Regions from separate parts of the Rhizobium sp. CF142 genome, predicted to be linked through region 3. Evidence: riboswitches for the same ligand, from Rfam matches in the RefSeq annotation. Region 3 holds a riboswitch; each other region holds the start of a gene.
What was found. A riboswitch is a leader RNA that binds a small molecule or an ion and turns the genes downstream of it on or off. The one in region 3 is predicted to bind cobalamin.
Positions count from the first base shown of each region.

Region 1: it holds a riboswitch for cobalamin, as region 3 does, so the genes downstream of both, bluB (5,6-dimethylbenzimidazole synthase) here and nrdH (glutaredoxin-like protein NrdH) in region 3, are expected to answer to the same signal.
Region 2: it holds a riboswitch for cobalamin, as region 3 does, so the genes downstream of both, cobU (bifunctional adenosylcobinamide kinase/adenosylcobinamide-phosphate guanylyltransferase) here and nrdH (glutaredoxin-like protein NrdH) in region 3, are expected to answer to the same signal.

Region 1 covers NZ_AJWE01000135.1:22,455-32,661, forward strand. Annotated here, with positions in the region: gene PMI11_RS34260 (3-deoxy-7-phosphoheptulonate synthase) at 343-1,410, opposite strand; partial or broken gene PMI11_RS34265 (DHA2 family efflux MFS transporter permease subunit) at 1,653-3,134, opposite strand; cobalamin riboswitch at 3,220-3,411, shown strand; gene bluB (5,6-dimethylbenzimidazole synthase) at 3,453-4,154, shown strand; gene PMI11_RS34275 (MFS transporter) at 4,172-5,716, opposite strand; gene PMI11_RS34280 (LysR family transcriptional regulator) at 5,851-6,705, shown strand; gene PMI11_RS34285 (DUF2865 domain-containing protein) at 6,735-7,817, opposite strand; gene PMI11_RS34290 (ribonuclease H family protein) at 8,016-8,549, shown strand; gene PMI11_RS34295 (NADP-dependent malic enzyme) at 8,593-10,207, opposite strand, start outside.
Region 2 covers NZ_AJWE01000016.1:1,897-12,103, reverse strand. Annotated here, with positions in the region: gene cobN (cobaltochelatase subunit CobN) at 1-293, opposite strand, end outside; gene cobW (cobalamin biosynthesis protein CobW) at 303-1,349, opposite strand; gene cobU (bifunctional adenosylcobinamide kinase/adenosylcobinamide-phosphate guanylyltransferase) at 1,354-1,863, opposite strand; cobalamin riboswitch at 2,227-2,623, opposite strand; gene PMI11_RS04825 (chloride channel protein) at 2,831-4,621, shown strand; gene PMI11_RS04820 (adenylate/guanylate cyclase domain-containing protein) at 4,607-5,722, opposite strand; gene PMI11_RS04815 (DUF1330 domain-containing protein) at 5,959-6,258, opposite strand; gene PMI11_RS35940 (MarR family winged helix-turn-helix transcriptional regulator) at 6,363-6,851, shown strand; gene PMI11_RS04805 (SDR family oxidoreductase) at 6,900-7,670, opposite strand; gene PMI11_RS04800 (cobyric acid synthase) at 7,775-9,229, opposite strand; gene PMI11_RS04795 (glycine betaine ABC transporter substrate-binding protein) at 9,895-10,207, shown strand, end outside.
Region 3 covers NZ_AJWE01000093.1:69,170-79,376, forward strand. Annotated here, with positions in the region: gene metE (5-methyltetrahydropteroyltriglutamate--homocysteine S-methyltransferase) at 1-1,108, shown strand, start outside; cobalamin riboswitch at 1,285-1,513, shown strand; gene nrdH (glutaredoxin-like protein NrdH) at 1,778-1,999, shown strand; gene nrdI (class Ib ribonucleoside-diphosphate reductase assembly flavoprotein NrdI) at 2,013-2,426, shown strand; gene nrdE (class 1b ribonucleoside-diphosphate reductase subunit alpha) at 2,405-4,573, shown strand; gene nrdF (class 1b ribonucleoside-diphosphate reductase subunit beta) at 4,590-5,564, shown strand; gene PMI11_RS19545 (adenylate/guanylate cyclase domain-containing protein) at 5,660-6,907, shown strand; gene PMI11_RS19550 (LacI family transcriptional regulator) at 6,904-7,956, opposite strand; gene PMI11_RS19555 (ABC transporter substrate-binding protein) at 8,270-9,529, shown strand; gene PMI11_RS19560 (carbohydrate ABC transporter permease) at 9,606-10,207, shown strand, end outside.

The DNA.
Region 1 (10,207 bases), on a different contig from region 3:
CTTCATATCATTAAACATTATCATTTGGCCGGTATGGTATTATGGAAACATATATGATGTAATTTCCGATACATTTCAATTCAGGGGACCACTATTTGGAGTTCTTTTGGTAGCCCCGCAAATTTACCCTCTAATTATATTGTCTCTGTTATTGCATTTCCTAAGGAAGAACGAGCGCGCCTTAAAAGAGGCAATGTGGCTCTGGTCAGTGATATTTGTGATCGGATCCGCGTGGACCGCTCTGCTCATCTATGCAATCAACAACGGGTAACCCCCAAAAGGACCACGCCACCGCCCTGCGAATGGGCGGCGGGGTTTACCCGCCGCGACTGATGCAGCGGCTCAAGCCGCGACAGCGGCCTTGCGACGATCGCGGACGGCCTGGGCTAGATTCTCAAGCACGTCGACCGACATGTCCCAGCCGATGCAGCCGTCGGTGATCGACTGGCCGTAGACCAGCGGTTTGCCGGGAACGAGGTCCTGGCGGCCGGCGACGAGATTGCTCTCGATCATCATGCCCTTGATGTGATGGTTGCCGGCGACGATCTGGCCGGCGACGTCTTTCACGACCTTCGGCTGGTTCATCGGGTCCTTGCCGCTGTTGGCGTGGCTGGCATCGATCAGCATGCGCGGGTCGACGCCGAGCTTGACGGCCTCGGCGATGACGGCCTGCACGTCAGCGGCCTCATAGTTCGGCCGCTTGCCGCCGCGCAGGATGATGTGGCAGTCCTCGTTGCCGCGTGTGGAGGCAATCGCTGCCTGTCCGTCCTTGGTCACAGCCGGGAAATGGTGCGGCTGGGAGGCCGCCATGATCGCATCGAGCGCGATGCGCGCGCCGCCATCCGTGCCGTTCTTGAAGCCGATCGGGCAGGAGAGACCCGAGGCAAGCTGACGGTGGATCTGGCTTTCGGTGGTGCGCGCGCCGATGGCGCCGTAGCTGACGAGATCGGCGATATATTGCGGCGTGATCGTGTCGAGGAATTCGCAGCCGGCCGGCAGGCCCATGGCGTTGATGTCGAGCAGCAGCTGGCGGGCAAGGCGCAGGCCTTCCTCGATGCGGTAGCTGCCGTCGAGATGCGGGTCGTTCATCAGGCCCTTCCAGCCGACGGTGGTGCGGGGCTTTTCGAAATAGACGCGCATGACGATTTCGAGGTCGCCTGACAGGCGTCGTCGCTGTTCGACAAGCCGGGATGCGTATTCGCGGGCGGCTGCCGGATCGTGGATCGAGCAGGGGCCGATGACCACCAGCTGGCGATCGTCTTTACCGGTCAGGATATTGTGGATCGTGTCGCGTGTGCTGGTCACGGTCTGAGTGACCGCGCGGTCACGCGGGATTTCCTTGATAATGTCGGCAGGTTTGGTCAACGGGGTGATCTCGACGATGCGCAGATCATCAATGGTGTCAGTCACGGTATGCTCTCCTGTTTGGTCATACCGTGGCGGAACAAAAAAGCCGCCAGGTTGACTAGCGGCTGTTCGGGTGTGTCGTCGCGTTAGTTTCGGTTACGCACAGACCCGCATCCGCTGGAAGCAGCGGTACGAATAAAATCGCGATGCGTAAACGGACGAAATCGACATGCAGGCTATGTAGCTATGCCGATCGGAATTGTCACGTGGAATCTGTGAGGAAAAACGACAGATCCGTGAAGTTTTCAGCGGCTCTCGGCCATTGCCTGTCCTTGGGCCTCTTTCGGTTCTGCCGCCTCGGCATGTCTGTTCTTGTGGCGGCGTGTCGTCAGTTCTTCGCCGGCATTGGCAGGCAGGCGCAGGAAGGTGATGCAGGCAAGTGCTGATATCGCGGCCACGATGAAGAAGGCGATATGGAAATCCGAGACCAAAAGCTTGCCGCCGTGGAAGCTCGAGGAGATTTCCAGGATCGTGCCGGCGACGGCAACGCCCATGGCCATGGAGATGCGCTGCGCTACCGCATTGATGGCGGTTGCCTGGCTGCTGTCGGCCTCGTCCACATCGCCGAAGGCCATGGCGTTGACGCCGGAAAAGGCCATGGAGCGCAGAAGGCCGCCGACGAGAAGACAGCCCATGATGACGTACATCGGCGTTTCCGCGGTGAAGAAGCCGTTCACGCCGAGGAAGATCGCTGCGAGGAAGGTCGTCAGCGCAATGACGTTGCGGAAGCCGAAGGCGTTATAGGTGCGGGTAGCCGCAAATTTCGAGCCCATGGAGCCAAGAGCGCTGATGAAGGTGATCGAGCCGGATTGGAGCGGCGTCAGGCCGAAGCCGAGCTGCAGCATCAGCGGCATGAGGAAGGGCAGCGCGCCGAGGCCCATGCGGAAATTCGAGGCGCCGAGGATCGCCGCCCGGAACATCGGGTAACGAAACATCTTGGGATCGAGCAGCGGGTGCGGCGTGCGCCTGGCATGCACGAAATAGAGAATGCCGGAGAGGACGCCGACGGCGACAGTGACATAGCCGTAGATGACGGGAACGGCGGGCAGACTGATGACCGAGAGGCCGAAGACGAAACCGGCAAAGCCGATACCCGACAGGAAGAAGCCCGGAAAATCCATCGGCTTCGGGCTGCGCGGCTCGACGACCGGCAGGAAACGGGTGACGAGGACGATGCCGATAATGCCGATTGGCACATTGATCCAGAAGATCCAGTGCCAGCTTAGATAGGTTGTCAGGAAGCCGCCAATCGGCGGGCCCATGATCGGGCCGATCAGCGCCGGAATGGTCAACCATGCCATGGCATTCACCAGCTGGTGACGTGGCGTGCCGCGCACCAGGAGCAATCGCCCGACCGGCGTCATCATCGAGCCGCCAGCGCCCTGGATGAGGCGGGAGATGACGAAGGCGGCGATGGAATTGGAGAATGCGCAGGCGACCGAGCCGACCATGAAGACGAAGATCGCCAGGCGGAAGATTTTGCGTGCACCGAAGCGATCCGACATCCAGCCGCTGATCGGAATGAAGATTGCGAGCGCCACGAGGTAGCTCGTTACCGCAAGTTTCAGCGCGATCGGCGAGGTGCCGATATCGGAGGCAATGGCCGGCAGGCTGGTGGCGATCACGGTCGAATCCATCTGCTCCATGAACAGGGCGACCGCAAGGATCATTGGTGTTAGGCGGGACACGGGCAACCGGAAGGCAATGAGAGAGGATTCGGCGCCAGCGGCGTCGGGTCTCGTTCTAGGCCAGCATTTTCAGCCTGTCCACGAAATGAATGTCGCATGCAGCTTGCCGCCATGCCGTTTCCGCGCCATAGATCACCCGTCAGGTGCCCGCTTTCATAAGCGGGAGAATCGGGAATCCGGTGCAAGACCGGAACGTGCCCAACGCTGTAAGGCCGACGCTTGCCGCATAGAATGCCACTGGCCGCAAGGCCGGGAAGGCTGCGGCCAAGCGGATGACGCCAAAGTCAGAAGACCGGCCTGGCAAGATAGACCCAACCCGCGCGGACGGCGGGCGGTTGCGTTGTTGGGGATTTGACGATGCGACCCATTGATGATGCCGTTTGCCCGGCATCCAGCTTTTCTGCGGCCGAACGCGAGGCCGTCTATCACGCCATCATGACGCGGCGTGACGTGCGCAGCCAGTTCCTGCCCGATCCCTTGCCGGATGATCTGGTGACGCGTCTTTTGACCGCCGCGCATCACGCGCCCTCGGTCGGCTTCATGCAGCCATGGAATTTCATTCTGGTGAAGAGCGTCGAGGTGAGGGCGCGGGTACGCGATGCCTTCCTCAAGGCGAATGAAGAAGCGGCCCGCATGTTCGACGGCGAGCGGCAGGAACAATACCGTTCGCTGAAGCTCGAAGGAATCGTCCAGGCGCCGCTCGGCATCTGCGTGACCTGCGATCCGACCCGCAGCGGCAGCGTGGTGCTGGGTCGTACCCACAATCCGCGCATGGATAGCTATTCCACCGCCTGCGCCATCCAGAACCTGTGGCTTGCGGCACGAGCCGAAGGCGTGGGCATCGGCTGGGTCAGCATTTTTCGCGAGGGTGACCTGAAGGAGATCCTCGGCATTCCCGATCATATTGAGGTCGTCGCCTGGCTCTGCGCCGGCTTCGTCGACCGGCTCTATGATAAGCCGGAACTGGCGGTCAAAGGCTGGCGGCAGCGGGTGGCGCTGGAAGAGCTGGTTTTCCATGACGGCTGGGGGCAGGTGGAAAGCGAGGCCGCGCCGGTTTGAGCTGGCGCGGGTGTGCGTCACTCGGCCGGCTGGGTGCTGCAATCCTTGGCGCAGGCCGGTGTCCTCCAATGGCCAAAGGTGAGGAAGCTCGCAGCAGCGAGAAGCCAGACGCCGATCGCTCCATAGAGCATGACGCCGCCGAAGCCTGCGACCAGCGCACCATGCACCGTCTCGGCAGGAATATCAGGCAGAGCGGCGATGTTGCCGGCGGAGATCCGTTCGGCAAGCGGGCGTAGATCGCCGGCATCGATCGAGTTCGGCAAGGCGCTCCTTAGATGGGAGAGCACGCCGCTGAACAGGATGAAGCCCATGACGGCGATGTTGATGGCGAGCGAGATCATCCGGGCGCTCATGTCGATGCCGGAGGCCATGCCGGCGCGATCGCTGGAAACCGCACCGGTTGTCGTGTTGGTGACCGGCGTGTTGGTGAAGCCAAGCCCGATGCCGGCAAGCAGCGCGCCGGGCAGCATCGTCAGCCAGCTTGCCGCGGCGGCGGCACTGCCTGACTTCATCAGCAGGAAGCCGAGCCCGATGGTGAAAAGGCCGCCGGGAATGATGATGCCCGGCCGGTAGCGCAGCATGAGCCGTTCGGCAAGCGGCGGCACGACGAGCGTCGGCAGCGTATAGGCAAGCAGCGCCAGACCCGCGGCCACACTGCCATAGCCGAGACCGGCTTCATACCAGATCGGCAGATAGATCATGAAGGGCCAGAAGCTGATATTCATGGCAGCCGAGCCGATGATGGCACCCGAGAAGGCGCGAATGCCGAAGACTGAAGCATCGAACATCGGTCGCGGGTTCAGCCTCTCGGCAATGACGAAGGCGACGAGGCTTGCCGCGGCAAGTCCGACAATGCCAAGTGCTGCAGGGCTGGCAAAGCCGAGAGCCGGACCCTGGGTGATGAAGTAAGCGAGGCAGAAGACCGCCAGCGAAAGGGTGGCAATGCCGGCCATATCGAGCCGTCCTGCAGCGGGGTCACGCGATTCCTCAACGCCCGTTACGGCAAGCGTTACCGTCACGGCTGCCAGCACGGCATGGATGAGGAACACCCATTGCCAGCCGGCCGCCGCAACGATCGCAACGCCGATGATCGGGCCGAAGCCAAGGCCAATGCCGAAGATGATGCCCCACCAGCCGAAGGCGATGCTGCGGGCGCGGCCTTCCCGAAATTGATGAGAGAGGACAGCCACCTGGCAAATCAGCATCACGCCGCCGCTCATGCCCTGCAGAAAGCGGGAAACGATCAGCAGCGAAACATCCTGAGCAAGGCCGGCAATCAGTGAGGTGAGGCCAAAGGCGGCAATGCCGATCAGGAAGACGCGCTTGCGGCCGTAGCGATCGGCCAATGTGCCTGCCGCCATCAGCACCGTCGTCACGGCGATCGTATAGGCATTCATGATCCATTGCAGCGCGCTGAAATCGGCATGCAGCACCTTTTCCAGCGTCGGCAGGATTGCGGGTACGCTCGATATTTCAAGGCCGAACATCAGTGAGGAGAGGCAGGCCGCCATCAGGGCGATGATGCCTCTGATACGTGAGGATGGAGGGGAGGCAGAGATCATGCTTTGGCCTTTCGACGTTGAGACATAGAACGGTGACATCCGTTGTTGTCCATTTGCGTCAGCATAAGCAGAGCTTGATCATTACAGAATTGGATGATTGAATATTTCAGACACAACAATTTCGGATAGATCCAATGACCATGCTCGATGTCGATTCCGTTCAGGCTTTCGTGACGATCGCCGAGAACAAGAGCTTCACCCGCGCTGCCAGTGAGCTCGGCAGCACGCAAGGGGCGATCAGCGTCAAGCTCAAACGGCTGGAGGAGCGGCTCGGCCATCGGCTGATCGAACGCACGCCGCGGCTGGTGCGGCTTTCGGCACAGGGGGCGGTATTTCTTGATGCCGCACGGGAATTCCTCGCTGCCCATGACCGGGCGATCGAAGCACTTTCCTCGTCGCGCCGTCGTTTCAGACTGGGCATTGCGGCCCATGTCGCCGGCCCGGAAGTGCCGACGCTGCTTGCGCGCCTCAATGCCCATGATCCGGGGCTGACAATCGAGGTCCGGCTCGACAATTCCTGCGAGTTGCTTGCCGCCTTCGATCGCGGCGACCTGGATGCGGCGATCGTCCGTCGGGACGAGGACCGGCGCGATGGCGAGGTTCTGGCACCGGAGCATTTCGGCTGGTTTGCAACGCCGCAATTCGAATATCGCCGCGGCGAACCGCTGCGTCTTGCAGCACTGTCGCCCAACTGCAAGGTGCGGGATGTCTGCACCCGGGCGCTCGATGCGGCAGGCATTCCCTGGGCGGAAGTCTTCCTCGGCGGCGGCTCTTCGGCTGTGACAGCAGCCGTTTCGGCCGGGCTTGCCGTCTCGACCTTCTCCTATCGTCTGGCGCCTGTCGGCACGGTCGAGGTCAGCGAGCGCTTCGGCCTGCCGGCGCTGCCATCCTCCGAGGTCGTGCTGCATTCGACACTGACGGACGCCAAATCGCGTGCGGCCCTGCGCACATTGGCGGCAGCCTTCAGAGAACATCGCTCGTCAAACTGAAGACGCGATTTCGACTGCCGCTATCGTGGTTATTGCTGTTGTTGGGGCTGCGGGCCTGATGTCGCCGGATTGGTGAGATCGATCTTGCCCTGATCGCCGGCCAGAAATTGCGGGCCGACCTGGCGCACCTTGTTGCTGGCGGGGTCGTAGGGACGATCCGGCACCTGCGCCTGCGGGGCGGGCGGGGCGCTTGCGGCCTTCGGTGCTTCCGTATGGATCGTGGTGATCGAACCCTTCGGCTCAGGCGCCGGTGCATAGGCTGCCTGGCTCCTGCGCATTTCCTCGTAATAGGCGGTCAGATTGCAGGAGCAGGCGGATTTTTCGCCGGGCGCGCGGGTCTTGTAGGCAAAGGCGTTCTTCATCGCGCCATAGGGGGCGCCCGTTGCCGTCGAGATCATGTTCGAGGCGTCGGCGCTGGAGATGTCGCGGTAATAGAGCTCCGTCTCCACACCAGGGCACATCTTGGCGCAGGTCGCGGCATCGCGGCCGAAATCGACCGAGGTTGCGTTATTGCTGATCGGGAAGAAGCCGCCGTCGCAGGTACGAACGCAGATGGTGCTGACGGGCGAGAGCATTTCCGCCCGCGGCAGGCCGTAACGCTCACCACCGCCGAGGGGAATGAAGGTATCGCCGCGCATCGCCTGCTCCTCGATGGAAGGAGCGGGCGCATAGGCATCGTCTTGCGCGGATTCTGTAAAGCTGTCGCTGTTGCAGCCATTGTCTTCGAGGGCCGCCATCAGCCCCTCGCGGGCCGGATCGGAACCACCCTGGCGCAGTTCATTGCGACGGTCCTGCAGGTAGCGGATATTGTCCACCATCTTGGCTTCGGACTGCTCAAGCTCTCCACAGAAGCCGGCATTTTCGCCGCCGACGACGACCATGCTGCCCGACGTGCAGCCGTAGCGGCGCAGATCGCCGCGCACCTTGCGCAATTCCAGGTTCTGTTCGGCAAGCGCGCCCGCATATTGGCGCATCTCGGCACCATTCGTGCCGATCGATTGCGGCAGATCGGCAAGACGCCCGCGCAGATCCTCGCAGATCGCTTTGGTTTCAGCCGCTGCCGGAACCGCGAATGCCAGAAAGAAGACGAGATACAGGTTTCGGCGCTTCACGACGTCGTCCCGGAATGAGAAAAAGCATCTATCGGTGAATGCGGCTTCAATCCACCGCGCTTTGTCTTAACGTATTTCCCTTAATAAGCTCGCAGTAATTCCTAGCGCATTTTTGCGATCTTATCCAGCAAGCCTAACGCTTCCATCCCTTCGCCCCTGCAATCACGCTCGGAACACGTTGATAGCTAGATGACTGATATGCCAGGCATTTCCGACGAAATCCGCTCCGCCGAAACCACATCGGGAATACCGGAAGCACGGCACGGCCTTCACGTTTTCGTGGACGGTTGTTATGAGCCCGGTTCGCGACACGGCGGGTGGGCCTTCGTCGCCTATCGCGATGGTGTGGAAATCTCATCCGGTTTCGGAGGCGTAGAAGATTCCGCCAACAATGCGATGGAACTGACTGCGGTGCTTGAAGCGGCAATCTGGATCAGTCGCACAGCAGAGGACGCAACAGCGGTCATCTGGTCCGATTCCGTCTATGCCGTCGAAGGCTGCAACAGCTGGCGTCCTATCTGGAGGAACAATGGCTGGAAGAAAAGCAATCCGGGTGGCAGGGCCAGAAACCGGGCAATATCAGATGCGGAACTCTGGAAAGCCGTCGATATCGCGCTATCCCAGAATCCATCGATAGCGATTGCCTGGTGCAAGGGCCATTCCGGCATTGAAGGTAACGAACGCGCCGATGAGCTTTCGGATCAGGGACGCCGATCAATATGGCGTGCCTGATCCAGATGCCAACGGCCTTCGCTTCGCAGACGGCCGGCGCGGCTTACGCCGGCTGCGATGCCTCGACAACAGCAAGCGCTGCCATGTTGACCACGCCGCGAGACGTGACCGACGGCGCCAGGATATGGGCCGGCATCGCCGTGCCGAGCAGGATCGGGCCGACATGCAGGCCGTCGGTCATCGACTTTACGACGCCGAGCGTGATGTTGGCCGCATCGAGGTTCGGGAAGACCAGCAGGTTGGCTTCGTCATGCAGTGTCGTGTGCGGCATGACACGGCGGCGAAGCTCCTCGGAGATCGCGCTTTCGCCGTGCATTTCGCCGTCGACCTCGAGATCGGGAGCCGCTTCACGCACCAGCTGCAGCGCATTGCGCATCTTGGTGGCGCTTTCGGATTCGCGCGAGCCGAAGTTCGAATGCGAGACAAGGGCGGCTCGCGGGGTGATGCCGAAGCGCTTGATTTCCTCTGATGCCAGAACCGTCGCCTCGGCGATTTCCTCGGCCGTCGGATTGAAGGTCACGTAGGTGTCGGTGAAGAAGGTCGCGCCGCGCTGCGAAATCAACAGGCTGAGTGCGGAAAAGTCGCGCACGTTCGGGCGCTTGCCGATGATCTGGCGCACATCGCGCAGGTGTTTCTCGTAACGGCCTTCAAGGCCGCAGATCAGCGCATCGGCTTCACCGCGCTTCAGCGCCAGCGCGCCGATGACGGTCGTGTTGGTACGCACGATGGTGCGGGCTGCTTCCGGGATGACGCCGCGGCGGCCGACGAGCTGCAGATAGAGATCGACATATTCGCGGAAGCGCGGATCGTCCTCGGGGTTGATGACCTCGAAATCCGACAGAGGGCGAATGCGCAGGCCGTAACGCTTCAGGCGCGTCTCGATGACCTGCGGGCGACCGATGATGATCGGCTCGGCAATGCCTTCTTCGATCAGCACCTGGGCGGCGCGCAGCACGCGCTCGTCTTCGCCTTCGGAGAAGATGACGCGCTTGCGCTCTGCCGTCTTTGCCGCCGTGAAGATCGGCTTCATGATGAAGCCGGAGCGGAAGACGAAGCGGTTCAGCTGGTCGAGATAGACATCGAAATCGGTAATCGGCCGGCGGGCAACGCCGCTTTCGGCAGCAGCCTTGGCGACCGCAGGCGCGATGCGCAGGATGAGGCGCGGATCGAAGGGCGAAGGGATGAGATAGTCGGGGCCGAAGACCGGGGTTTCACCGGAATAGGCGCGGGCAGCAACATCCGACGGCTCCTCGCGGGCAAGGGCCGCGATGGCGCGCACGGCCGCCATCTTCATTTCCTCGTTGATCGTCTCAGCGCCACAGTCCAGCGCACCCCTGAAAATATAGGGGAAGCAGAGGACGTTATTGACCTGGTTCGGGAAGTCGGAGCGGCCGGTGCAGATCATCGCGTCCGGGCGGGCAGCACGGGCGAGATCCGGCATGATTTCCGGCGTCGGGTTGGCGAGCGCCATGATGAGCGGCTTGTCGGCCATCTGCGCCAGCAGTTCCGGCTTCAGCACGCCGGCAGCCGAGAGACCAAGAAAGACATCGGCACCGCCGATATTTTCGGCGAGCGTGCGCGTGTCGCTCTTCTGGGCGTAGATCGCCTTCCACTCGTCCATCAGCTCGACGCGGCCTTCATAGACGAGGCCTTCGAGA
Region 2 (10,207 bases), on a different contig from region 3:
GCCTCGAGCGCATAGTGAAAATAGCTCGCCCCACCCAGCGCCCGCACGATGATCAGCTTCGCATGTCGTGCCGTGCGCTGGACGTAGGTATCGACCGACATCGGATGCTTCAGGCTCATCAGGCTCGCAAGCCTGAGCGTATGCCCGCTCGCCCCGCCGGAATGAGCCGCAGCGATTGCCGCAAGCTCGGTGTCGGCGGCCGAGAGGAACAGGATATCGCCCGGCGACTGGCCGAGGTCGATGGCCTCGTCCCCGTCGCTGATTGTTCCCTGTTGGGCCAGAAGCAGATGCATTCTCTATCCTCAGACGAGCGTTTCGATCGCCTTGCGCACCGCGTCCTGATCCATCTCGTGCAGGCCGATGACGACAAGGCGCGTGCTGCGGGCTTCGCCCTGTGCCCAGGCGCGGTCGAAATACTGGTCGATGCGGGCACCCACGGCCTGCAGCTGCAGGCGCATCGGCTTGCCGGAGACATCGATGAAGCCCTTGAGACGCAACACGTCATGCTCGGCGATGATGCCCTTCAGCTTCTCGACGAAACCTGATGTATCGGCGATAGCACCGAGTTCGACGACGAAACTGTCGAATTCGTCGTGATCGTGCGGCTCGCCATCCTCATGCTCCAGCTCGTGATGGGACTTGCGGTTGCCGATATCGTCTTCCGTGCCGATGCCGAGGCCGAGCAGTACGCTTGCCGGCACCTCGCCGTTCCTGGCCTCGATCATCACAGGCTTGCGGGCGATGCGCGAGGCGACCTCGCTCTTCACACGGCCAAGGCCGTCAGCGTCGATCAGATCGGTCTTGTTGAGCACGATCAGATCGGCGCAGGTCAGTTGATCCTCGAAAAGCTCCTCGATCGGGCTTTCATGATCGAGCGATTCATCCTCGACACGGCGTGCATTGACAGCATCATGGTCATCGGCAAAACGCCCTGCCGCAACAGCGGCGCTGTCGACCACGGTGATCACGCCGTCAACGGTGACTTCGCTGCGGATATCCGGCCAGTTGAAAGCGGCGACCAGCGGCTGCGGCAAGGCGAGGCCCGAGGTTTCGATGACGATATGGTCGGGGCGCTGGTCGCGCTCCAGAAGCTTCGTCATGGTCGGAATGAAATCGTCGGCGACCGTGCAGCAGATGCAGCCATTGGTGAGCTCTATAATATCGTCCTCGGTGCAATTCTCCGCCCCGCAGCCCTTCAGCACGTCGCCATCGACGCCGAGATCGCCGAACTCGTTGATGATCAGCGCAATCTTCTTGCCGCCGGCATTGGTGAGCAGGTTGCGGATCATGGTCGTCTTGCCCGCACCGAGGAAGCCGGTGATGACGGTTGCGGGAATTTTCTGCTGCATGGATTTAACCCTTCATTTTCAGCGGCAGACCTGCCGCGATAAAATACACTTCGTCGGCCGAAGCCGCGATCATCTGGTGCAGCCGGCCCGCATGATCGCGAAACTCCCGCGCCATGCGGTTCTCAGGCACGATACCGAGGCCGACTTCATTGGAAACGATGACGAGCCGCGCCTTTGCCTGCGGTAGAAAGGCGGCAAGGGCGGCGGATTGGGCGGCGATATCGCGCCCCTCCATCATCAAATTGGTAAGCCACAGCGTCAGGCAATCGACGAGAACAGCCCTGCCCTCGCCATCGATGGCCGCAAGGCGTTCGATGAGATCGAGCGGTTCCTCATGCGTGGTCCAGGAGGAGCCGCGATCGGCCTTGTGCTGGTCGATGCGCGCCTGCATCTCATCGTCCCAGGCGCGGCCGGTGGCGACGTAGTGGCGCTCAAGGCCGCTTGTGGTGACGAGGTTTTCGGCGAAGCGGGATTTGCCGGAGCGGGCGCCGCCGAGGACGAAGGTGGCGGTCATGCCGAAACGCTCCTCGGAGAGAGGGCATAGCGAAGGCTCATTCCGGGTTTGCGTTCCTTGACCTTGGAGAGTGTAACACCCCCCTCTGTCCTGCCGGACATCTCCCCCACAAGGGGAGAGATCGGCAAGAGGCCAGACCTTCGCCCTACATCTGTTGTTTGGGAAGAGCGTTGCCACGATTCAATCTCCCCCCTTGTGGGGGAGATGTCCGGCAGGACAGAGGGGGGTGCCGCATACTCGACGGAAGAGGCCGAACGCACCGTACCGGCGCCTCCACATCGCACCACCAGAGGCGGCGCTGAATCAAATCCTTCAGCCAAGACAACCTCCGTGCTGGCAGCGGGCAAACGGCCCAGTATGGGCATTATGCCCGGCACGGATGGCAGGTCTCCTGGCTCGCAGTTTTCGGCCGCGACAGGGGCAGACCGTTTCCGGTCGCCCCTGATCGTGCCAGCGGATCTGCCTCGCCTTCCCGGCTGCATCTCGTGAAAAGGCGGACGATTCGTAGAATTAGAGGCGTCCTGCCCCGGCTGATCACGATGCATTCCCAGTGGCTTTTCCGGCACTTGTCCCGCCTTGCCCGCTTGCAGAATGCAAAACCGTCGGCGCCGCAATCGAAATGCCGGATGGAAGACCCTGACTGCTCTACAGTCGCGGGGTCGGCTGTGATGAAAGCGCCCGGCTTGGGTCCGCCCCGTCACATTCCCTTTTCATCCGGAAGGCTTAAGGCCGATCCGGAACCATCCATTATGTCAATTCATGGTTAGGCTTCCGCCCCAGGCATGTCAATCGGTGCACCGGGCGCGCATAGCGCTCATCTCGACTTACACTACCGATATTATCGTCTTTAATCAAAGGCTTGCGTCACAAAAACTTTACAGCCCAGTCGGTATTTTGCCGCAATTGCCGCTCATGCGGATGCCGGCTCCGCCCTTGACCCCCACTCCTGCCGCCTAGTTTCCCCATGATGCTCTCCCGAATGGATATTCGCCGCCTCGGCCCTCTTGGCACCGTCCTCGATCCGGGACGCCTGCGCGCGCTTATCCGACACAGCGAAATGGGCATGGTCTTTGCCGGCGCGCTCGTCGGTATTGCCTCAGGGCTTGCAGTCACCGCCATGAGCTATGTCTCGGAAGAGATGCACAGGCTGATCTTCGGTATAGACGGCACGACGAGGCTCAGCGCCTCTGAGATCGACAGCAAGTTCCTGCTGATGACGGCCCCGGTTGCGGGCGGCATGCTGCTCGGCCTGTTGATCTTCATTCTCGCAAGATGGCGCAAGAAACCGATGGTCGACCCGATCGAAGCCAATGCGCTCCATGGCGGCCGTCTGTCGCTGACCGACAGCATCCTCGTCGCCATCCAGAATCTCGTTTCCAACGGCTTCGGCGCCTCCGTCGGTCTGGAGGCCGGCTATACGCAGCTTGCAGCCGGCATCGCCTCGAAATTCGGCCTGAAGCTGCAGCTGCGCCGCGCGGATCTGCGCGTCCTCGTCGGCTGCGGCGCGGCCGGCGCCATCGCTGCGGCCTTCAATGCGCCGCTGACCGGTGCCTTCTATGCCTTCGAGCTGATCATCGGCACCTACACCATCATCTCGCTGACGCCTGTCGTCGTCGCCGCCCTTGTCGCTACACTGGTTGCCCGGCTGCTCTCCGGCAGCGATTTCATCATCGATGTCGGCAGCTTCGGCGCTGTCCAACCCGCCGACTACGTCCCGGCGATCGCCCTCGGCGCCTTCTGCGCCGGCATCGGCATCCTGATCATGCAGGGCGTCTCTTTCGTCGAGGAACTGGCGCGCAAGAGCTCGATTGCGCTGCCCTTCCGCCCGGCACTCGGCGGCATCGTCGTCGGCCTGTTGGCGCTGGTCTCGCCACAGGTGCTGGCCGCCGGTCACGGCGCGCTGCATCTGAACCTCTCCCATGAGATCACGATCCCGGCGCTGATTGGACTTTTCCTCCTGAAATCGGTGGCGTCGGCCGTCTCCATCGGCTCGGGCTTCAGGGGCGGCCTGTTCTTCGCCTCACTCTTCATGGGAGCGCTGCTCGGCAAGCTCTTTGCCTATTCCGCCCCCTATTTCGCCGATGCGACGCTGACGCCCGTGATCTACGCCGTCGTCGGCATGAGTTCGCTCGCCGTCGCCGTCATCGGCGGGCCGCTGACCATGACCTTCCTGGCGCTGGAGATTACCGGCGACTTTCCGATCACCGCCCTGGTGCTCGCCGCCGTCATCACCTCCTCGCTCGTGGTGCGCACCACCTTCGGCTACTCCTTCGCCACATGGCGCTTTCACCTGCGCGGAGAGAGCATCCGCAGCGCCCATGATGTCGGCTGGATCCGCAACCTGACCGTCGACAAGCTGATGCGATCAGACGTGAAGAAGGCAAAGCTCGGCATAACCCTGGACGAGTTCAAAGAGGCCTTCCCCATCGGCTCGACGCAGCGCGTCATCCTCGTCGACGACGGCGACAAATATGCCGGCCTCGTGCTCGTGCCGGAAATCTACGCCAACCCCACCAGCGCGCAGGACGAAGCCCAGAATCTCGCCGATTTCATCCGCTATAAAAACGATTTCCTGCAGCCGCAGATGAACGCCAAGCAGGCGGCCGCGATCTTCGACAAGACCGAAAGCGAAGCGCTCGCCGTCGTCAACAATCTCATCGAGCGCAAGGTGGTCGGCCAGCTCAGCGAAAGCCATACGCTGCGCCGTTACACCGAAGAACTCGACCGCCGCCGCCGTGAGGTCTCAGGCGAGATCTGAGGCGCTAGGCTTTCCGAAAATCGATTCCGATTTTAGGGCCGATGCTGTAGTCGGCACCGCGAGCTTGAACACGTCCGCCCTCCTCGAAACGCCGCGCAATTCGAACGATCCCAGATGCTCGCAGGCGACACCGCAGGCAGCCGCGAAGCTTTCCGACATCAGGAGGTCCTGGCCGAGTTCGCCACAGAGTTTCTCGAGCCGCGAGGCCTCGTTGACGGCCCTGCCGATCACAGTGAAATCAAGCCTGCCGCGGGCGCCGACATTTCCGTAGAACACCTCGCCGAGATGCAGGACGACGTCGACGCCGATATCAGGCCCGCCCTCGCGCGCTCGCTGACGATTGAGCGCCTCGTTTGCCTCCAGGACATTTCGGGCCGAGACGAGCGCAGCCATGCAAGCCGTCTCGGGATCCTCGCCGTCTTCACCGCCTGTCGGAAAGATCGCCAATACGCTGTCGCCCATGAACTTGAGGATCTCGCCGGAATTTTCCTCGACATGCCGGCCGATCAGCTCGAAATGCTCGTTCAGAAACCCGGCGATCTCACCGGATTGATAGACCTCGGTCAACGCCGTGAAGTTTCTGAGGTCCGCAAGCAGGATCGCGGCATTGATGGCGCCTCCCGTTCCTCTCTGGACCTCACCCGCAAGGATGCGCGCACTCGTCTTGGCGCCTGTATAGACGGCAAGGATATCCGCAGCGGTTTTCGAAGCCGCGATGCGGTAGCAGGCCAGCCCCAGCGCCGGGAAAAGCGTTGCGATGATCGCCAGTTGATCATCGGAAAATCCGCCCGGCCTGTCGCTTGTCAGGGACAGGCTGACCCCGCGCAACGCAGCTTCCTTCGGGAATTCCAGCAGGCTGACCAGATGATCCGTGCCACCGCCGAGCGCGAATTCTGCAAGCTGCGGATAGTCGTCGACACCCTCCCCATTGGCAATGATCCAGCGCCCCGACGTTTCACCGCGGCCCAACAGATAATAGATCGGTGTCTTCTCGAAGCTCAGCTGCGCCGCGCTGCCATATTCGGCCGTCTCGATGGTGGTCGCGCCGCCGCGCACGAAATTGGCCGAGATGCCGGCGTACATGGGGTGAATGGATGGCATCGCGATACTACCGCGCCAGATGGGAAAGCCATCCGCGATCAGCCGGTCGCACAAACCGGCAATGAGTTCGCTGATATGCTCGCTCTTGATTCCCTCGTCTATAAGCCACTGAATATGATTGTTAATTTCGGAACCTCCACATGGGCCGGTACAATTCTATGATGGGAAATAGGGCGAATGGGCGGCAACGCCGAAGTGGGCCGCGACCTCCGGCAATGGCTGCAAGGCCGATGTTTCTAACCATCCATCCCGGCAACGATAACCGCCGGGCAGGCGAAGAGAGAACGATACCTGGCAACCCCTTCATTCGCCTGCTTCGCCTCCTCGTACCATTCCCGGGCAATGGAGACGGTGCGGAATTCGATGATCACAAGCCTGTTCATCTCCCTGTTTCCCTGGACCGGCTGGACCTTGCCTCCCGGAGATCGGACACGGCCTCCATGGAACGTCATATCCGGCGATATACACGCAAGATAATCATCGATCGCCTGATCTTTGATATCGGGATGGATTTCGAGAATGAAATAGGCGCTCATGGATCGCTGCCTGTAACAAGGGCCGAACAGCCATGCGAGAGTATCGACATGATGCTGACGATTTCTTAGAATATCGAAACAATTAGTTCGGAGATCTAAACGTTTTGCCGAAAAAGTCAACTGACCGCCTCGCGCGCTACATTCCAACAGTCCAGCTGTTTTCAGCCAGGCTCGTGCTGTTCCATCAGAAGATGGCCGAGAAGGTTGGTCTGACCGGCACCGAATTCAAGTGCTTCCGGCTGCTGGAGCAGCTCGGCCCGCTGTCGATGACGGCCCTGTCGCGCGAGGTCGGGTTGAAGGTCGGGACGGTCAGCGGATTGATCGATAAGCTGGAGACGACCGGCTTCGTCGTCAGGCGACGTGATGAGACAGACAAGCGCCGCCTTGTCCTGGTTGCTTGCCCCGAGGCATCGGCACGCGCCAGCCGGCTCTACGAGGAGCATGGCGAAGCGATGGCCGCAATGCTGGAGACCTACAGCGAGGCCGACTTCAATCTGCTGCTATCGTTTCTGACCGATGTCGGCAATATCCTTGCCCGCTCCTCATCCTCAGCGCCGAAGGAGCCTCACCCCGAACGGACCTCCGACCGTTGAGACGAGGAGCGGTGGAAAACGCCGCGGGATCAAAGCACCTGTCTGCGCTCACATCCTGACTGTCATGCCCCCGTCGACGGTCAGCACGTGGCCGTTGACGAAGGAGGCCGCACCGCTTGCGAGAAACAGCGCCGCGCCGGCGACCTCATCCGGGCGACCCCAGCGCTGGACTGGGATGCGCTGGCGCACGAAAGGCATCAATTCCTCGTTTGCAGCCATCGCAGCATTCGTCTCCGTGGCGAACCAGCCGGGCGCAATCGCGTTGCTGGTGATGCCATGCGGGCCGAATTCGACCGCCATGGCGCGCATCAGGCCGGTCAGGCCCTGCTTGGCCGCCGGATAGACGCAGTCGCCGGGCATGACGACATGGCCGCTGATCGAGGTCACCGCGATTAGGCGGCCGTAATTGCGCCGCTTCATCAGCACGGTAGCGTCCCGCGAAAGCGTTATCGCCGCGGCCAGATCGGTGCGCAGCAGTTCGATGATGGCATCGTCGTCGAATTCGGCCAGCGGCCGCCTGTCGCGGGCGCCGACATTGTTGATCAGGATATCGAGACGGCCATGGATCTTTTCGATATCGGCCATCAGCCCGCGCTGGGCCTCTCGGTCGGCGATGTCGAACGCGGCGGCCTGCGCCGCGCCACCAGCGGCGCGGATGGTCCTTACGGCATCTTCCAGCGTCGCCGCCGTGCGCCCGGTGACGATGACATGCGCGCCGGCCTCGGCAAGCGCGTGTGCCATCTCGAAGCCCAGGCCGCGGCCGCCGCCGGTCACGAGCGCCACCTGGCCCGCCAGTGAAAATCTATCCAGTATGCTCATGGTTTCATCGCTCTCGACTGGGTGCGTTGCAGTAACAATTAATGGACTCAGTCAACTAATTTGACAATAGCAGAACGACGCCATGAACGCAGGCCACGTCCGGCCTAGCCGAGCAGCCCTGCAAGCCAGCGCGGGTCGAGATGTTGCTCCAGGCCGGTAGCGACCTCGTCGAGTGCCCGGTCGACGTTCTCGCGGTAGTTACCGCCTTCGGCTGAGAGGCCAAAGCTATGAAGCAGCCGGGCGCGGTAGGCGTCGCTGCCGAAGAGGCCGTGCAGATAGGTGCCCATGATCCGGCCGTCGGCAGAAACAGCACCATCGGCCAAGCCGTCCACGATCGCCGCCGGCCGTTCGCAATCGGCCCCTTGCGTAACGCCGAGGTGGATCTGATAACCTGACAGCGGCACGTCATATTCCGCCGAATGGGCAGAGCTGTTGCGCACCGTCTTCTCCGGCGCCATCTCCGTCTCGACATCGAGCAGGCCAAGCCCTTCGATCTCTGTCGTCGTACCCTCGATGCCGAGCGGGTCATACACCCTATGGCCGAGCATCTGGTAGCCGCCGCAAATGCCGATCACCCGGCCGCCACGGCGCACATGGGCGGCAAGATCGCGGTCCCATCCCTGCGCCCTGAGATCGGCGAGATCCGATATGGTCGATTTCGAGCCCGGCAGGATGATGAGCGCGGCATCGGCTGGCAGCCGTTCGCCGGCGCGCACGAAGACGAGCTCGACATCAGGCTCGGCCCGCAGCGGATCGAGATCGTCGAAATTGGCAATACGCGGCAGCACCGGCACGGCGATCTTCAGCGCTCCCCGCTCGCCCTTGGCCAGCCGCTCCAGCACAACGGAATCCTCTGCCGGCAGCCGCCCGGCCGCCTTCAGCCAGGGCACGACGCCGAAGCAGGGCCAGCCGGTGAACTGCCCGATGGATGTAATGCCGTCGTCGAACAGGCTTACATCACCGCGGAACTTGTTGATGATGTAACCCGAGATCATCTTGCGGTCGTCTTCGGAAAGGATCGCATGCGTGCCGACGAGCGAGGCGATCACCCCGCCACGATCGATATCGCCGACGAGAACGACAGGGACGTTCGCCCGCGTCGCAAAGCCCATATTGGCGATATCGCCGGCCCTGAGATTGATTTCGGCAGGTGACCCTGCCCCCTCGACGATGACGAGGTCGGCGCCATCGGATACATTGGCGAAGCTTTCCAGCACGGAAGAGAGCAGTTGCGGCTTCAGTCGCTGATAGTCGCGCCCCTTCGCCTGCCCGAACACCCTGCCCTGCACGATGATCTGGCTGCCGTTTTCCGACTGCGGTTTCAAGAGCACTGGGTTCATATGCACCGATGATGGCGTACGGGCCGCGAGCGACTGAAGCCACTGCGCCCGGCCGATCTCGCCGCCATCGTCGGAAACTGCTGCATTGTTCGACATGTTCTGCGGCTTGAAGGGCCGCACCGTCAGACCGCGATTGGCCGCCAGCCGGCAAAGCCCCGCCACCAACACCGTCTTGCCGACATCCGAGCCGGTTCCCTGCAGCATGATGGCTCTGGTCATTGGCGCCTATCCGTGGAGTATTTCCGGCAGGCCTACAATGCGGGCAGACATGCGGTCAACAGAGGGCCAGAAATGCGAAAACCGCGATCAGGCCATAAGCCCTACGCGGTTTGCCGTAAAAACGCAGGCGTCTTCACCATTACGCGATGAAGCTCGCTTTTTCCGGGACGCAATACCTGATCCGGAAAAGCAGCGGTTGTCCCCCGCCGCGTCACAACAGATAACGGCACATTCTTACCGGATGGTTATTGAAGACCCTACCAGGGGCAAAATTCGACTTTTTTTGAACTTTTCCGATTTTCTCTCACTTGGAACCGCTTTCACCCTCGCCGCGAGCGTGCATTTCTACCAATCGCACCCCCGGCCGCAGGTTCATGAATCTGCCGGCATAAATTCTTCGAATTCAATAATTTAGTTACAGATACAACACGGAAAAGAGAGTTGATTTCTTGCAGCAAATCCGTAGGTTTGCTCATATTAAGCCATCGATAGAAATGGCCAGCGACGAGCCGCCGGAAAACCAGACGAACGGCGCCGTACACAGGAAAAGCCCGTGGAGCCGTATTCCGGCCGAGCGATTGGCACCTGAAGCGGCGGAGAGATTTGTCGGCTAATTGCCTCGGTGCATGCGCGTTCGATCATATAAAAATTTCGGGGAACGTATAATGAAGACATTTTTCAAGTCATTCATCTTTGCGGTCTGTTTTTATGCCGGAATCGCGGAGGCGCAAGCTGCCGGATGCGGCAAGGTCTCGATCGCCGAGATGAGATGGGGCTCTGCCGCCATTGCCGCGAGCTTCGATAAATTCATCCTGGAAAAGGGCTACGGCTGCTCCGTCACCATCGTCGATGGCGACACGCTGCCGACTTTCGCCTCCATGAATGGCAGCGGCACGCCCGATATCGCCTCGGAATTCTGGGTAAAGGCGGTCAAGCCGCAGCTCGATGCCGCCATCAGCGCCGGCCGCCTGGTCAAGG
Region 3 (10,207 bases):
GGTCAGACAGCGGGTTGCCGCGATCGACGAGGCGATGAAGACGCGCGGCAGCGATTTTGCCGAGCGGACCGGCCTGCAGGAGCGTAAGCTTCGCCTGCCGCTGTTCCCGACGACGACGATCGGCTCTTTCCCGCAGACGGCTGACGTGCGCAAGTCCCGCTCGGCCTTCGCCAAGGGCACGATCAGCGAGGCGGATTACGATGCCTTCCTGAAAAAGGAAACCGAAGCAGCGATCCGCTGGCAGGAGGAAATCGGCCTCGACGTGCTCGTCCACGGCGAATTCGAGCGCAATGACATGGTGCAGTATTTTGGCGAGCAGCTTTTCGGCTTCGCCTTCACGCAACATGCCTGGGTGCAGAGCTACGGCTCGCGCTATGTCCGGCCACCCATCATCTTCGGCGATGTCTCCCGCCCCGTACCGATGACGGTGGAGTGGTGGCGCTATGCGCAGTCGCTGACGGAGAAGCCGGTCAAAGGCATGCTGACCGGGCCGGTGACGATCCTCAATTGGTCCTTCGTGCGCGACGATCTTTCCCGCGCCGATGTCAGCCGGCAGATCGCGCTGGCGATCCGCGACGAGGTGCTCGATCTTGAAAAGGCCGGTGCGGCAATGATCCAGATCGACGAGGCGGCGCTCCGCGAAGGCCTGCCGCAGCGCAAGGCCGACTGGAAGACCTATCTCGACTGGGCCGTCGAGAGTTTTCGCCTATGCGCCTCCGGCGTGGCGGACGAAACGCAGATCCATACGCATATGTGCTATTCGGAGTTCAACCAGATCATCGATGCCATTGCGGCGATGGATGCCGATGTAATCTCCATCGAAACGTCGCGTTCGAAGATGGAACTGCTGGAAGCTTTCCGCAGCTACAAATATCCGAACGAGATCGGCCCTGGCGTCTACGACATCCATTCGCCGCGCGTTCCTGATGTCGAGGAGATGACGGAGCTCCTGACGCTGGCGCGCGAGCGTCTGACGGACGGGCAGCTCTGGATCAATCCGGATTGCGGATTGAAGACGCGCAGGTGGGAAGAGGTTCGCCCGGCGCTTGTCAACATGGTCGCTGCCGCCCGAATATTACGACATGCCGCATCGACGATTCGGGCCTGAACCTGGACTCGAAAATCAGAGAGCCGGCTATAGGCCGGCTCTCTTCATTAGCGCCTTCTCCACAGCCTGCTTTCTTTAAGCGTTCGTTAACCACGTTTTTCACAGGAATGCAGTGATTTCAAACATACCGTAACGCGATGCACAAACCATCCGTTGACGCAAACTGGGATTCGCGTACTATATCTAGTGTTCAAGGTTCCTTCGATTCGCTAGGGATCGCAGGCTAAGATGGGAATACGGTGCGTTTTGCCATGAGGGCAAAACAAGGCCGGAGCTGCCCCCGCAACTGTAAGCGGCGAGCAACTGTCCGATTTCAGGTCACTGAGGCATGAAGCTTTGGGAAGGCTGGGGGCAGGGTGCTTCGACCCGCGAGCCAGGAGACCTGCCTTGAACTAGATGTCCACGGGCGGGGTGTCCGGAAGGTCGCGTATGTATGAGGCGGATGAAATCCGCAGCTGTTGCGCTGCCCCCGAACGTCCGCATGAGAACTTCGGGGTTGAAGTCATGTCGAGAATATCAAAGCCGCTGCCCGCGCAAATCCCGCGAGGGGTCGAATTCGGCGTGTAAGGCGCCAACCTTGCCAGATCAATATCAAGCGCTGCCTCGGACGCCGCAAGGCGCCCGATCCCAGTATTGCGTCCGGAATCCATTGAAATCACGAGGAACATGATGAGCGTTACCGTTTACAGCAAGCCTGCCTGCGTACAGTGCACCGCTACCTACCGCGCCCTCGACCGTCTGGGCGTCGACTATCAGATCATCGATATCTCCGAAGATGCCGACGCGCTCGATCGCGTTCGCGGCATGGGCTACATGCAGGTTCCGGTCGTCGTTGCCGGCGAGAACCATTGGGCGGGTTTCCGTCCCGATATGATCAGCGCGCTCTCCTGATCGGAGAAGAGTGGTGGGCCTGATCGTCTATTATTCCAGCCGGTCCGAGAATACCCATCGTTTCGTCGAGAAGCTGGGACTGCGCGCGGCGCGCATTCCCCTCGGCGCTGAGGACATCCACATTCGCGAACCCTATGTGCTGATCTCGCCCACCTATTGCGGCGACGGCGGCCCCGGGATCGTAAAGGGCGCCGTGCCCAAGCAGGTGATCCGTTTCCTCAACGATGCGGAAAACCGCTCCAACATCCGCGGCGTGATTGCTGCGGGCAACAGCAATTTCGGCGAGACCTACGGGCTTGCCGGCGACGTAATCTCGCAGAAGTGCCAGGTGCCTTACCTCTACCGGTTCGAGCTCCTGGGGACTGCCGAGGATGTCGCCAATGTCAAAGACGGGATGGGACGATTTTGGACACGGGGACAAATCTGACGCGGGATGCGGGCGCCAAGCCGCTGAAGGCCTTGGAGGCGCTGGATTATCACGCGCTGAACGCGATGCTGAACCTCTATGACGATGAGGGCAAGATCCAGCTCGACAAGGATCGCATGGCGGCCAAGCAGTATTTTCTGCAGCATGTGAACCAGAACACGGTGTTCTTCCATAATCTCAGGGAGAAGCTCGATTACCTGGTGACTGAAGGCTATTACGAGCAGGAAGTGCTCGACCAGTATTCCTTCAATTTCGTCCGCGACCTGTTCGACGAAGCCTATGCCAAGAAGTTCCGGTTCCCGACTTTCCTCGGCGCCTTCAAATATTACACCAGCTACACGCTGAAGACCTTCGACAGTAAGCGTTATCTGGAGCGCTACGAAGACCGTATCTGCATGGTGGCGCTGGCGCTTGCCAGAGGCAATGAGCAGCTTGCCCGCGATCTGATGGAAGAGATCATCTCCGGCCGTTTCCAGCCGGCAACGCCGACCTTCCTCAATGCCGGCAAGAAGCAGCGTGGCGAACTCGTCTCCTGCTTCCTGCTGCGTGTCGAAGACAATATGGAATCGATCGGCCGCTCCATCAATTCGGCGCTGCAGCTGTCCAAACGCGGCGGTGGCGTTGCGCTGTCCTTGACGAACATCCGCGAGGCCGGTGCGCCGATCAAGCAGATCGAAAACCAGTCTTCCGGCATCATCCCCGTCATGAAGCTGCTCGAAGACTCGTTCTCCTATGCCAACCAGCTCGGTGCGCGGCAGGGCGCGGGTGCCGTGTATCTCAACGCCCATCACCCTGACATCATGCGCTTCCTCGATACCAAGCGCGAAAATGCCGACGAGAAGGTCCGTATCAAGACGCTGTCGCTCGGCGTCGTCGTGCCTGACATCACCTTCGAGCTCGCCAAGAACAATGAGGATATGTACCTCTTCTCGCCCTATGACGTGGAGCGGGTCTATGGCGTGCCCTTCACCGAGATATCGGTGACGGAAAAGTATCGCGAGATGGTGGCGGATGCCCGTATCACCAAGAAGAAGATCAAGGCCCGCGAATTCTTCCAGATGATCGCCGAAATACAGTTCGAGAGCGGCTATCCCTACATCATGTTCGAAGACACGGTGAACCGGGCAAACCCGATCGCCGGCCGCATCAGCATGAGCAACCTCTGCTCGGAAATCCTGCAGGTCAGTGAAGCGAGCGAATTCAACGACGACCTTTCCTACAAGACGATGGGTAAGGATATCTCGTGCAATCTCGGCTCACTGAACATCGCCATGGCGATGGATTCGTCCGATTTCGGCAAGACGATAGAAACTTCGATCCGCGCACTGACGGCGGTTTCCGATATGAGCCATATCTCCTCGGTGCCGTCGATCGAGAAGGGCAATGATGACAGCCATGCGATTGGCTTGGGACAGATGAACCTGCATGGTTACCTTGCCCGTGAGCGCATCCATTACGGTTCGGAAGAAGGCGTCGATTTCACCAATATCTATTTCTACATGGTGACCTATCACGCGATCCGCGCTTCCAACCGGCTGGCGGCTGAGCGCGGTTCAAGCTTCAAGGGCTTCGAGAATTCGAAATATGCCTCTGGCGATTATTTCGACAAATATACTGAGCAGGAATGGAAGCCGGCGACCGAGAAGGTTCAGTCGTTGTTCGACGATGCCGGCATACATATCCCTACGCAGGAAGACTGGCTTGAATTGAAAAAAGCGGTGATGGCCTCCGGGCTCTATAACCAGAACCTGCAGGCGGTACCGCCGACGGGCTCGATTTCGTACATCAATCACTCGACCTCCTCGATCCATCCGATCGTCTCGAAGATCGAGATCCGCAAGGAAGGCAAGATCGGCCGGGTCTATTATCCGGCGCCGTTCATGACCAACGACAATCTCGATTATTACGAGGATGCCTACGAGATCGGCGCGGAAAAGATCATTGATACCTATGCGGCTGCCACCCAGCATGTTGATCAGGGCCTGTCGCTGACGCTGTTCTTCCGCGACACGGCAACGACGCGCGACATCAACCGTGCCCAGATCCATGCCTGGAAGAAGGGCATCAAGACGATCTATTACATCCGCCTTCGCCAGATGGCGCTGTCCGGCACCGAGGTGCAGGGCTGCGTTTCCTGCACGCTCTAACCGACCGGAGAACATCATGAACATGCAATTCAAGCCGGTCAGCCGCGTGCGTGCCATCAACTGGAACCGTATCGAGGACGACAAGGATCTCGAAGTCTGGAACCGCCTGACCGGCAATTTCTGGCTGCCGGAAAAGGTGCCGCTGTCGAACGACATTCCCTCCTGGGGGACACTGACGCCGGCCGAACAGCAGCTGACGATCCGCGTCTTCACCGGGCTGACGCTGCTCGATACGATCCAGAACGGTGTCGGCGCGGTCAAGCTGATGGCCGATGCCGCGACACCGCATGAGGAGGCGGTGCTATCCAACATCTCCTTCATGGAGGCGGTGCATGCACGCTCCTATTCCTCGATCTTCTCCACGCTCTGCCTCACGCCTGATGTCGACGATGCCTATCGCTGGTCGGAAGAGAATGAGTTCCTGCAGAAGAAGTCGGCGCTGATCATGGAGCACTATGCGTCCGGCGATCCCTTGAAGAAGAAAGTCGCGAGCGTCTTCCTCGAGAGTTTCCTCTTCTATTCCGGCTTCTATCTGCCGATGTACTGGTCGAGCCGCGCCAAGCTCACCAACACGGCCGACATGATCCGCCTCATTATCAGAGATGAAGCCGTGCATGGCTATTATATCGGCTACAAGTTCCAGCGCGGACTGGAAAAACTCTCAGAAGAGCGCCGGCAGGAGATCAAGGACTTCGCCTTCGATCTGCTCCTCGAACTCTACGACAACGAGGCTAGATATACGGAAGCGCTCTATGATGGCGTTGGGCTGACGGAGGACGTCAAGAAGTTCCTGCATTACAACGCCAACAAGGCGTTGATGAACCTCGGGTACGAGGCGCTGTTTCCGGCCGAAGCCTGCAAGGTCAATCCGGCAATCCTGTCTGCGCTTTCGCCGAATGCCGATGAAAACCACGACTTCTTCTCGGGTTCCGGCTCCTCCTATGTCATCGGCAAGGCGGTGGCGACCGAGGACGAAGACTGGGATTTCTGAGGTTTATCTTTACGAAGCCTCTTATCATTCGGCCCGCTATCGCCCACATTCAGCCCGATATGTATTCGTTGAATGTGGCGTAGCGGGAGTTTTTCATGAGGCCCTCTTTCGAAACGACTGATCCGGCAAGCGAAGCTGCCGAAGGCGTCTGGCCAATCCGCAGGCGCCGAATTCTCGATTGGCTGATCAACGAGACCCGCGGCGAGCGTTTCATCGACAATATCCTGGTGGAGATGTGCAAGCGGCTGCTGGCAGCCGGCGTACCGGTGAACCGCTCCAGCCTGCATTTCCGCACCAACCATCCGCAATGGATCGGAGCCCGCATCCTGTGGGTCGAGGGCATGGAAGAGGCAAAGATCAACACCTTTGCCTACGGGGTGGAAACCACGCCGCAGTTCCTTAACAGCCCGGTCAATGAGATCCACAAAGGCACCAACGAGGTGCGGAAGAACCTTGAGGATTTATGGGAGGGCGACGATTATCCCTTCTACCAGGAACTGCGCGACGACGGCTATTCCGAATATATCGCCTGGCCGATCGATCATACGTTCGACAAGCGCCACGTCGTTACGTTCTCCACCAATAGGCCAGGCGGTTTTACCGGCGAACACGTGGATTTCCTGCGCGATCTGCTGCCGGCTCTCACTCTCGTCAGCGAGATCAGGCTCAAGAACATCATGGCGCGCACGCTGCTGCAGACCTATGTCGGGCCGCATGCGAGCGAACAGATTCTCTCCGGCGTCATCACCCGCGGCAGCGGCACGACCGTCGGCGCGGCGATCATGATCTGCGACCTGCGCGATTTCACGGCGATCTCCGATCTCTGGCCGCGCGACGACGTCATCCAGTTGCTCAACGATTATTTCGATGCCATGTCCGATCCGATCGAACGGCACGGCGGCGAAATCCTGAAGTTCATGGGCGATGGGCTGCTCGCCATCTTCCCGCTGTCGAAGCCTTCGGCTTGCGAGGATCTGCTGACGGCGATCCGGGAAGGGCAGGAGGCGATGGCGAAAGTGAATGAGCAACATCAGCGCCTGGGGCGTGATCCCCTGCGCTACGGCGTCGGCGTCCACGTCGGCGACGTGATGTACGGCAATATCGGTTCGAGCCGGCGGCTGGATTTCACGGTCATCGGCCCGGCAGTCAACGTCGCCTCGCGGCTTGAAACCTTGACCAAGGAGGTTAAGCGGCCGGTACTGTTGTCTCGCGCTTTCGTCGAGATGGCGACCTGCACGGAAGAGATGGACAATCTCGGCACTTTTCCCCTGCGCGGGCTTGGCGAGCCGGTCGAAGTCTTCGCTTTCCGCGAAAAGCCGACGGCGGGGCGTGACGCAGCTTAGGCTACCGGAAAATTGATCTGCGGCGGCAGGAGCAGGCTCTGGCTCTCTGCTGCCGGATTGCCGATGCGCTGAAGAAGCATCTGGCCGAGATGTTCGCCCGCCTCGACCAGATCCTCGTATATGGTGTCGATCTTCGGCTGCAGATGCGTGAGGAGATGCGAGGTCTCCTTGGCGACGATATCGTAGTCTTCCGCGAGAACGCGCCCCGCATCATTCATGGCGGTGACGAGCGCCAGCGCCGAAACCTCGCCCGGACAGACGAACCCGTCTGGAACATCGGGTGCCGCGGCACGCGCCCGAAAGAAATCTCTGATCTCGTTGGCCGGTGAATCGAGCGTGACCGCTTCCGATATCTCGTAGGCGACGCCGGCCTCGCGCACGGCGGTCATGAAGCCATGAAGGATGTGCTGGCTGAAGGTCAGCCGTTTCGGCGGCATGACGACTGTGACCTTCTTCCTGCCCTTGGCGATCAGGCGCCGGGTGGCTTCGTAGGCGAAGGCATAATTGTCGTAATCGACGTAAGGATGCGGTGTCGAAAACTCGGTGCGGCCGTGACAGACAAAGGGAAAGCCGACTTCCTGCAGCATCCGCACCCTCGCATCGAAGGGTTCCGTCCGCGTGAAGATCAGGCCGTCGGCGAAATTGTTGCGGACGATATATTCCGCTGCCTCGAGATCGGTCGTCGACAGGAAGTTCGGGGCGACGACGAGGTGATAGGATGTCTCTTTCAGCACCTTGGCGATGCCGTACATGATGGCCGTGCCGAAGCCGACCACTTCCTGATGCGGATCGAGAAGGATGCTGATGACGTTGGTGCGGCCTGTCTTGAGGCGCTGGGCCGCCCGGTCCGGCAGGTAGCCGATCTCGCGGGCAATGCGATGGACGCGCTCGCGCGTCTCGACTGATATTTGCGGCGCGTCGCTGAGTGCGCGCGAAACCGTCGTCACCGCAAGACCGGTCAGTGTCGCGATGGTACGCAAGGTCGGCTTGCCGCGCTTTTGCGCACCATCCGGATTTTCACCGCGTTGCAGTTGGGACGATTCGGTCACTAGGGACATTCCGTGCTGGATCGCGGCTACAATAACACGATGAAACCGGCACGCAATCAATCAATGCAAACGATTTAAATTTTTACGGTTTCTTAAGCGATCAGAAAAAATCAAATAAAATCAATATTTATCGAACTAATCATATTTTTCTCGGGAGTCGAGGAAGGACTTGACGTAACCGCGTTTATAACGTTTTAAATTGTTAACCGCGCTGGGAGGTGCGGTGTAGCGTGATGTTTGGCCGCCCTCACGGCGGAGGACATCGGGGCGGGCGAGGTGGGTCTCGCCGCCACTTACGAACGGGAGGATATTCATGCGCAAGTTTTTGAGCTCGGCAGCTCTTGCTGTCGTGATGATGGCTGGTTTCGGCAGCGCTCATGCAGCCGACGTCAAAGAAGTTCAGATGCTGCACTGGTGGACATCAGGCGGCGAAGCCGCGGCACTCAACGTGCTGAAGCAGGACCTCGCTAAGGAAGGCTTTGCCTGGAAGGACGTACCGGTCGCAGGCGGTGGCGGCGACGCAGCCATGACCGCGCTGAAGGCGATGGTTGCCGCGGGCACCTATCCGACTGCTTCTCAGATGCTCGGCTATACCGTGCTCGATTACGCCCAGGCTGGCGTCATGGGCGATCTGACGGAAACGGCCAAGAAAGAAGGCTGGGACAAGTCTGTTCCGGCCGCACTGCAGAAGTTCTCCGTCTATGACGGCAAGTGGGTCGCAGCTCCTGTGAACGTTCACTCCGTCAACTGGCTGTGGATCAACAAGTCCGTCATGGACAAGATCGGCGGCAAGCAGCCGAAGACCTTCGACGACCTGATCGCTCTGCTCGACAAGGCAAAGGCAGCCGGCGTCATCCCGCTCGCGCTCGGCGGTCAGAACTGGCAGGAAGCCACGATGTTCGACTCCATCGTGCTGTCGACCGGCGGTCCGGAATTCTACAAGAAGGCTTTCAACGACCTCGACGAGGAATCGCTGAAGTCCGACACGATGAAGAAGTCGTTCGATAACCTCGCCAAGATCATCAAGTATGTCGACCCGAACTTCTCGGGCCGCGACTGGAATCTGGCGACTGCCATGGTCATCAAGGGCGATGCTCTCGTCCAGGTCATGGGCGACTGGGCGAAGGGCGAATTCGTTGCCGCCAAGAAGAAGCCGAATACCGACTTCCTGTGCTATCGCTTCCCGGGCACCGACGGCAGCGTGGTCTACAACTCCGACATGTTCGGCATGTTCAACGTTCCTGACGACCGCAAGGCCGCTCAGGTGGCGCTTGCCAAGGCTACGCTTTCCAAGAGCTTCCAGTCCGCCTTCAACGTCGTCAAGGGTTCGGTTCCGGCCCGTACCGACGTTCCGGATACGGATTTCGACGCTTGCGGCAAGAAGGGCATTGCCGACCTGAAGGCTGCCAACGAAGGCGGCACGCTGTTCGGCTCGCTCGCTCAGGGCTATGGTGCTCCTCCGGCGATCGCCAACGCCTATAAGGACGTCGTCTCGAAGTTCGTCCATGGTCAGATCAAGACCTCCGACGAAGCCGTCAAGCAACTCGTTACGGCCATCGACGACGCCCGCTAATATCCCATCGATCAAGGCTTTCCCGTACTCTTGCGGGAAAGCCGCAGCCCCTGCGATGCGGGGAGGAGATGATCACATGACCACAGTTGCGACCACGGATTCGGTCCTGACGTCGAAGTCTTCAAGCCGCGCGTCCATTCGCGGCCGGTTGCAGGATGCGCTGCCGAAGATCGTATTGGCGCCGAGTTTTCTGATCACCGTGATCTTCGTCTACGGCTTCATCGTATGGACGGCCTATCTCTCCTTCACCAATTCCAAGACCTTTCCGTCCTATGCAATTACGGGGGCGCGCGCTTATCAGCGGCTCTGGCGCTGGACCTTCGAAAGCGATCCGCCGTCCTCCTGGTACACATCGATCACCAATATGGGGATCTTTGGTTTCCTCTACATCTTCATCTGCCTGGGGCTTGGCTTGCTGCTGGCAATCCTTCTCGACCAGAAGATCCGTGGCGAAGGCATATTGCGGCCGATCTTCCTCTATCCGATGGCGCTGTCCTTCATCGTGACTGGCGTTGCCTGGAAGTGGTTCCTCGATCCGGGCCTTGGGCTCGAGCAGACGCTGCATCATTTCGGCTGGACGAGCTTTCACTTCGACTGGATCAAGAACAAGGATTTCGTCATCTACACCGTCGTCATCGCCGGTGTCTGGCAGGCTTCGGGCTTCGTCATGGCGATGTT